Regions from separate parts of the Cronobacter muytjensii ATCC 51329 genome, predicted to be linked through region 1. Evidence: predicted binding sites of a transcription regulator. Region 1 holds the regulator's gene; the other holds the start of a gene.
What was found. Region 1 encodes sigma-54, which starts transcription at its own class of promoters, with help from an activator protein. Its sites were predicted from a motif close to GTTGGCACANNTTTCGCTNT; they were not measured.
Positions count from the first base shown of each region.

Region 2: the regulator sigma-54 is predicted to act here: its motif matches at 2,056-2,075, upstream of glnK (P-II family nitrogen regulator).

Region 1 covers NZ_CP012268.1:3,584,338-3,588,548, forward strand. Annotated here, with positions in the region: gene lptC (LPS export ABC transporter periplasmic protein LptC) at 1-206, shown strand, start outside; gene lptA (lipopolysaccharide ABC transporter substrate-binding protein LptA) at 175-732, shown strand; gene lptB (LPS export ABC transporter ATP-binding protein) at 739-1,464, shown strand; gene rpoN (RNA polymerase factor sigma-54) at 1,562-3,001, shown strand; gene hpf (ribosome hibernation promoting factor) at 3,024-3,311, shown strand; gene ptsN (PTS IIA-like nitrogen regulatory protein PtsN) at 3,392-3,877, shown strand; gene rapZ (RNase adapter RapZ) at 3,942-4,211, shown strand, end outside.
Region 2 covers NZ_CP012268.1:2,902,149-2,906,359, reverse strand. Annotated here, with positions in the region: gene AFK63_RS13460 (SmdA family multidrug ABC transporter permease/ATP-binding protein) at 1-123, shown strand, start outside; gene AFK63_RS13455 (SmdB family multidrug efflux ABC transporter permease/ATP-binding protein) at 116-1,894, shown strand; gene glnK (P-II family nitrogen regulator) at 2,126-2,464, shown strand; gene amtB (ammonium transporter AmtB) at 2,496-3,782, shown strand; gene tesB (acyl-CoA thioesterase II) at 3,989-4,211, opposite strand, start outside.

The DNA of each region.
Region 1 (4,211 bases):
CGCAGTTGCGCAAAATTACGACCGACAAGGCAGAGATCAACCTGGTCACCCAGGATGTTACCTCTGATACGCTTGTCACTCTTTACGGCACCAGCTTTAATTCCAGCGGCCTGAAAATGCGCGGGAACCTTCGCAGCAAAAATGCCGAGCTGATTGAAAAGGTTAGAACCTCCTATGAAATCCAGAATAAACAAACTCAGCCTTAATGTCGTACTGACCAGTACGCTGCTGGCGGCAGGCTTCCCGGCGTTCGCGCTGACGGGCGATACCGAACAGCCTATCCATATAGAATCTGACCAGCAGTCGCTGGACATGCAGGGCAACGTGGTGACGTTTACCGGCAATGTCGTGGTGACGCAGGGCACGATTAAAATCAACGCTGACAAAGTCGTCGTCACGCGCCCTGGCGGTGAGAAAGGCAAAGAGGTGATTGACGGTTACGGTAATCCTGCCACTTTCTACCAGATGCAGGACAACGGCAAACCGGTTAAAGGCCATGCCTCAACGATGCACTACGAGCTGCAAAACGATTTCGTCGTGCTGACCGGCAACGCCTACCTTGAGCAGCTCGACAGCAATATCAAAGGCGACAAAATCACCTATCTCGTGAAAGAGCAGAAAATGCAGGCGTTCAGCGAGAAAGGCAAACGCGTGACCACCGTACTGGTGCCGTCGCAGCTGCAGAATAAAGACAACGCCGCTCAGGCGCCGAATCAGAACAAGAGCAACTAAACCCTTATGGCAACACTCATTGCGAAACACCTGGCGAAAGCCTACAAGGGCCGCCGCGTAGTGGAAGATGTCAGCCTGACGGTGAACTCAGGCGAGATTGTCGGCCTGCTTGGCCCGAACGGCGCGGGTAAAACCACCACGTTCTACATGGTCGTGGGCATTGTGCCGCGCGACGCCGGCAACATCATTATTGATGACGAAGATATCAGCTTGCTGCCGCTGCACGCCCGCGCGCGTCGCGGCATCGGTTATCTGCCGCAGGAGGCGTCCATTTTCCGCCGTCTGAGCGTCTACGACAACCTGATGGCCGTTCTGCAAATTCGCGACGATCTCAGCGCCGAGCAGCGCGAAGATCGTGCCAAAGAGCTGATGGAAGAGTTCCATATCGACCATCTGCGCGACAGCCTCGGCCAGTCGCTCTCCGGCGGCGAACGCCGTCGCGTGGAGATTGCCCGCGCGCTGGCGGCGAACCCGAAATTCATCCTGCTTGACGAACCCTTTGCGGGCGTCGACCCGATTTCGGTTATCGATATCAAACGTATCATTGAGCATCTGCGCGACAGCGGCCTTGGCGTGCTTATCACCGACCATAACGTGCGTGAAACGCTGGCGGTGTGCGAGCGCGCCTATATCGTCAGCCAGGGGCACCTTATCGCCCACGGCACGCCCGACGATATTCTGCAGGATGAACAGGTTAAACGCGTATATCTTGGGGAAGAGTTCAGACTCTGATAGGGTAGAGCAACAGGCAGAAACGGCGCGCCACCCAGCGCGCCCCGCCGCGACAGGTCTTATTTGACGTTTACACCTGAGGATTTTTGCTCTGAATATGAAGCAAGGTTTGCAACTAAGGCTTAGCCAACAGCTCGCCATGACGCCGCAGTTGCAGCAGGCCATTCGCTTGTTGCAGTTGTCCACGCTGGAACTCCAGCAGGAGTTGCAACAGGCGCTGGAAATTAATCCCCTGCTTGAGCAAACCGACATTCACGACGAAATTGCCACTCAGGAAACGCAGGACAACGAAGGGCTGGATACCGCCGAAGCGCTGGAGCAAAAAGAGATGCCGGACGAGCTGCCGCTTGACGCCAGCTGGGACGAAATCTACACCGCCGGCACGCCGTCAGGCACGGGCACCGACTATATCGACGACGAACTGCCGGTCTATCAGGGCGAAACGACCCAGAGCCTTCAGGATTACCTGATGTGGCAGGTGCAACTGACGCCCTTTTCCGATACCGACCGCGCGATCGCCACAGCGATCGTCGACGCGGTGGACGACACCGGCTACCTCACCGTCACGGTGCAGGATATTCTCGACGGCATGGGCGACAACGATGACGATATCGGCCCCGAAGAGATTGAGGCTGTGCTCAAGCGCGTGCAGCGTTTCGATCCGGTCGGCGTCGCCGCCCGCGATCTGCGCGACTGCCTGTTGATACAACTTTCGCAGTTCAGCGCCGACACGCCCTTTCTGGCGCAGGCGCGGCAGATAGTCAGCGATCACCTCGACCTGTTAGCCAATCATGACTTTCGCAGCCTGATGCGCGTCACGCGCCTGAAAGAGGATGTGCTGAAAGAAGCGGTGAACCTGATCCAGTCGCTCGATCCGCGTCCCGGCCAGTCTATCCAGACTGGCGAGCCGGAATATGTCATCCCGGACGTGCTGGTGCGCAAGCATAATGGCCGTTGGGTAGTGGAACTCAATTCCGACAGCATTCCCCGGCTCAAAATCAATCAGCAGTACGCCGCGATGTCTAATAGCGGGCGTAATGAATCTGACAACCAGTTCATCCGCAGCAACCTGCAAGAGGCGAAATGGCTGATTAAAAGCCTGGAAAGCCGTAACGACACGCTGCTGCGCGTCAGCCGCTGCATCGTTGAACAGCAGCAGGCGTTCTTCGAACAGGGCGAAGAGTATATGAAGCCGATGGTGCTGGCGGATATCGCCCAGGCGGTGGAGATGCATGAGTCCACTATCTCCCGCGTTACTACCCAAAAATATCTGCACAGCCCGCGCGGCATTTTCGAATTGAAGTATTTCTTCTCAAGTCACGTGAACACCGAGGGCGGCGGCGAAGCCTCGTCCACGGCTATTCGCGCGCTGGTGAAGAAGTTGATTGCAGCGGAAAACCCCGCGAAACCCTTAAGCGACAGCAAACTGACGTCTATGCTGTCAGAGCAGGGGATCATGGTGGCCCGCCGTACCGTTGCGAAGTATCGAGAGTCTTTATCCATACCGCCGTCAAACCAGCGCAAACAGCTGGTCTGACTCAACCGATAAGGAAGACACTATGCAGCTCAACATCACAGGACATAACGTCGAAATCACCGAAGCGCTGCGCGAGTTTGTCACCACCAAATTCGCCAAGCTGGAGCAGTATTTCGAAAGGATTAATCAGGTCTATATTGTGCTGAAGGTGGAAAAGGTGACGCAAATCGCCGACGCCACCCTGCATGTGAACGGCGGGGAGCTGCATGCCAGTTCGGAAGGCCAGGATATGTACGCCGCCATCGACGGTTTGATTGATAAACTGGCGCGGCAGCTCACTAAACACAAAGATAAACTGAAACAACATTAATTGTCCGGGCGTTTCGCTGGGACATCGACGGCCCGGCCCGTCTGGCGGGTCGTCGCACCAGAGAACGCTTAGGTGAAATTATGATGAATAATGATTCCGCTCTGCCATTGAGCAATGTTTTAAACCAGGAATGCACCCGCAGCGGCGTACACTGCCAGAGTAAAAAACGCGCCCTGGAGATTATCAGCGAGCTGGCGGCAAAGCAGCTTAGCCTGCCGCCGCAGGTAGTGTTTGAAGCGATCCTTACCCGTGAGCGGATGGGAAGTACCGGGATCGGCAACGGCATCGCCATTCCGCACGGCAAGCTTGAAGAAGATACGCTGCGCGCCGTAGGCGTTTTCGTCCAGCTCGAAACGCCGATTGCTTTTGACGCCATCGATAACCAGCCTGTCGATCTCCTCTTCGCGCTGCTGGTGCCGGCGGATCAAACCAAAACGCATCTGCATACGCTGTCGCTGGTGGCTAAAAGACTGGCGGACAAAACGATTTGCCGTCGTCTGCGTGCCGCGCAAAGCGATGAAGAGCTCTACCAGATAATCACTGAAACCAGTGAAGAGAGTGAATGACCGTGCTGAAAGGCACAATCCAGGAGGCGCCGGTTAACCGGTCTGAAGTGTGGAGAAACAGCAGATGGTTCTGATGATCGTCAGTGGACGTTCAGGGTCAGGGAAATCGGTCGCCCTGCGTGCACTGGAAGATATGGGGTTCTACTGCGTCGATAACCTGCCTGTCGTGCTGCTGCCTGAACTGGCGCGCACGCTTTCAGAAAGGCAGATATCCGCCGCGGTGAGCATCGACGTTCGTAATATGCCGGAATCCCCGGAGGTGTTTGAGCAGGCGATGAATAACCTGCCGGACGCGTTCTCTCCGCAACTGCTGTTCCTCGACGCCGATCGCAAC
Region 2 (4,211 bases), 680 kb from region 1:
GGGCGTCATGAGGCGCTGGCGGCGCAGCCGGGCTGGTATCGTGATATGTATCGCTATCAGCAGCTCGAAGCGGCGCTGGATGACGCGCCGGATGAGAATGACGAGGAGGCGCTGAATGCGTAATCCAGGACAGAGCTGGTCGACGCTGCGGCGTCTGCTGGCCTATGGCTCGCTGTGGCGTAAACCGCTCGGCGGCGCAGTGATCATGCTGTGGGTCGCGGCGGCGGCGGAAGTCACCGGGCCCGCGCTTATCAGCTACTTCATCGACAACCTGGTGGCGAAAAACCAGCTGCCGCTGGGGCTCGTGGCCGGGCTCGCGTTCGCGTATGTGCTGCTGCAAATCCTCGCGGCGGGGCTGCACTACTGGCAGGCGCTGTTGTTTAACCAGGCGGCGGTCGGCGTGGTGCAACAGCTGCGAACCGATGTGATGGACGCCGCGCTGCGCCAGCCGCTCAGCGCGTTCGACACCCAACCGGTGGGCCAGTTAATTTCGCGCGTCACCAACGATACCGAAGTGATACGCGATCTTTATGTCACCGTGGTCGCGACGGTGCTGCGCAGCGCCGCGCTGATTGGCGCGATGCTGGTGGCGATGTTCAGCCTCGACTGGCGCATGGCGCTGGTGGCCATCACCATTTTCCCGGCGGTACTCATTGTTATGACGATTTACCAGCGCTACAGCACGCCGATTGTGCGCCGGGTGCGGACATATCTTGCTGATATCAACGACGGCTTTAATGAAGTCATCAGTGGTATGAATGTTATTCAGCAGTTTCGCCAGCAGTCGCGGTTTGGCGAACGCATGAATGCTGCCAGCCATTCGCACTACCTGGCGCGCATGCAGACGTTGCGCCTGGACGGGTTTTTGCTGCGCCCGCTGTTGAGCCTCTTTTCCGCGCTGGTGCTGTGCGGGCTGCTGATGCTGTTTGGGTTCACGTCCGTTGGCACGATTGAAGTGGGCGTGCTGTATGCGTTTATCAGCTATCTGGGCCGCCTTAACGAGCCGCTGATTGAGCTTACGACGCAACAGTCTATTTTGCAGCAGGCGCTGGTGGCGGGCGAGCGCGTCTTCGAGCTGATGGACAGACCGCGGCAGAATTACGGCCACGACGAGCGGCCTCTCTCAAGCGGGGCGATTGACGTGGATAATGTCTCGTTCGCCTATCGCGACGATCAACTGGTGCTGAAGGATATCTCGCTTTCGGTGCCGTCCCGCCATTTTGTGGCGCTGGTCGGGCATACCGGCAGTGGTAAAAGCACGCTGGCGAGCCTGCTGATGGGCTACTACCCGCTGACCGCAGGCGAAATTCGCCTTGATGGACGCCCGCTTGCCTCGCTCAGCCACGGCGTGCTGCGTAAAGGCGTGGCGATGGTGCAGCAGGATCCTGTCGTGCTGGCCGACTCGTTCTTTGCCAACGTGACGCTTGGACGTGAGATAGACGAAGCGCGCGTCTGGGAGGTGCTGGAAACTGTGCAACTGGCGGAGCTGGCGCGCGGCATGAGCGACGGCATTTATACGCGTCTTGGCGAGCAGGGCAATAATCTCTCGGTCGGGCAGAAACAACTGCTGGCGCTGGCGCGCGTGCTGGTGGACGCGCCGCAAATCCTGATCCTCGATGAAGCGACCGCCAATATCGATTCCGGCACCGAGCAGGCCATTCAGCAGGCGCTCGGCGCTATTCGCCAGCACACCACCCTTGTGGTGATAGCGCACCGCCTCTCGACTATCGTGGAAGCGGACACCATTCTGGTGCTGCATCGCGGTCAGGCAGTGGAGCGGGGCAGCCATCAGGCGCTCCTGGAAGCGCGCGGGCGTTACTGGCAGATGTATCAGCTACAGCTGGCCGGTGAAGAGCTTCAGGCCGCTGCGCAGGAGGAGTCGCTCAGCGCCTGATGCACCAAAACAACGCGTTCTGCTAACACTCATCGTTAGTGGTGCAAAAATGCAACGCACCCTGCACTGGCATGGTGCGTTTTTGCTTTCTGGCACCCGCGCACCGCGCTGCGCTGCGCTTCCTTTCCCATCTCCTCGCCGCCGCCGCGCGCTTTTTCATTCCTGGCACGCTGCTTGCTTTATCCGTTCAACATCGCTGCCGCATTACCCAATTCTGACTGGAGGGGATCTATGAAGCTGGTTACCGTGGTAATCAAACCGTTCAAACTGGAAGACGTGCGTGAAGCACTTTCCACCATTGGCATTCAGGGCCTTACCGTCACTGAGGTGAAAGGGTTCGGGCGTCAGAAGGGCCATGCCGAGCTTTACCGCGGCGCCGAGTACAGCGTGAATTTTCTGCCCAAAGTAAAAATCGACGTGGCGATCGCCGACGATCAGCTTGATGAAGTGATCGACGTGGTCAGCAAAGCCGCGTGGACCGGTAAAATTGGCGACGGCAAAATTTTCGTCGCCGAACTGCAACGCGTGATTCGTATTCGTACCGGCGAAGCCGACGAAGCGGCACTCTGATTTCTGGCCAACCGTAACAGGAATGGAAAAGATGAAACACACAGCCCTCAAATCTGGTTTCGGCCTGCTTGCTCTGCTGCCCGGCTTCGCGCTGGCGGCGCCTGCGGTGGCGGATAAAGCCGATAACGCCTTTATGATGATAAGCACCGCGCTGGTGCTGTTTATGACAATCCCCGGCCTTGCGCTCTTTTACGGCGGTCTGATCCGCGCGAAAAATGTGTTGTCGATGCTGACGCAGATCTCCGTCGCTTTTGCGCTGGTGTGCGTGCTCTGGGTGGTATACGGCTATTCGCTGGCGTTTGGCGCTGGCGGCAGCTTTTTCGGCAATGTCGACTGGATCATGCTGAAAGGCATCAAAATTACGGATCTGATGGGCAGCTTCTATCAGTACATCCACGTCGCCTTCCAGGGGTCGTTTGCGTGCATTACCGTGGGGCTTATCGTCGGCGCGCTGGCGGAACGTATTCGCTTCTCGGCGGTGGTGATTTTCGTGGTGGTGTGGCTGACGTTCTCTTACGTGCCGATTGCGCACATGGTGTGGGGCGGCGGTCTGCTGGCCTCTCATGGCGCGCTGGATTTCGCGGGCGGTACCGTGGTGCATATTAACGCGGCGGTGGCGGGCCTGGTGGGCGCGTATCTGGTTGGCAAACGTGTCGGTTTCGGCAAAGAGGCATTCAAACCGCATAACCTGCCGATGGTCTTTACCGGCACCGCAATCCTCTATTTCGGCTGGTTCGGCTTTAACGCCGGCTCCGCCAGCGCCGCGAACGAAATCGCCGGTCTGGCCTTTGTGAATACCGTTGTTGCGACGGCGGCGGCCATCCTTGCCTGGGTGTTTGGCGAATGGGCGCTGCGCGGCAAGCCTTCTCTGCTGGGCGCATGCTCCGGCGCTATCGCCGGGCTGGTCGGCGTGACGCCTGCATGTGGTTATATCGGCGTCGGCGGTTCGCTGATTGTCGGTATCGCGGCGGGCCTTGCGGGTCTGTGGGGCGTGACCATGCTGAAGCGCTGGCTGCGCGTTGATGACCCGTGCGATGTGTTCGGCGTACATGGCGTCTGCGGCATCGTAGGTTGTATCCTCACCGGTATCTTCGCCTCCACGTCGCTCGGTGGCGTCGGTTACGCCGAGGGTGTGACGATGGGCCATCAGGTGCTGGTGCAGCTTGAAAGTATCGCCATTACCGTGGTGTGGTCTGGCGTGGTGGCGTTTATCGCCTACAAAGTGGCGGACATGACCGTTGGGCTGCGCGTCTCTGAAGAGCAGGAGCGCGAAGGTCTGGACGTGAACAGCCACGGCGAGAACGCGTACAACGCCTGATCGTTGTGATTGCGAGCATAAAAAAACCTCCCGCGCGCGGGAGGTTTTGTTTTTTATGGGGGAGGCCGGAAATGGCAAGCTTTGGAAAGGGTGACGTCTGGCAAGGGTGGGGCGCTTCGCTTACCCACCGAGCCCCATCTTCAAACGGTTATTCGCTGGGCGGCTAAGCGCAGCGCACCCGCTGTTCGGCAAACGGCGCGCCAACCTTACCCGCGCTTTCTCATCACGCCTTCCTGCACGGTCGAGGCGACAAGGACGCCGTCCTGGGTATAAAACTCGCCGCGTACAAACCCACGGGCGCTGGAGGCGGACGTGCTCTCCACGCTGTAAAGCAGCCACTCGTTCATATCAACCGGGCGGTGGAACCACATGGAATGGTCGATGGTCGCCACCTGCATCCCCGGCTCCAGGAAACCGACGCCGTGCGGC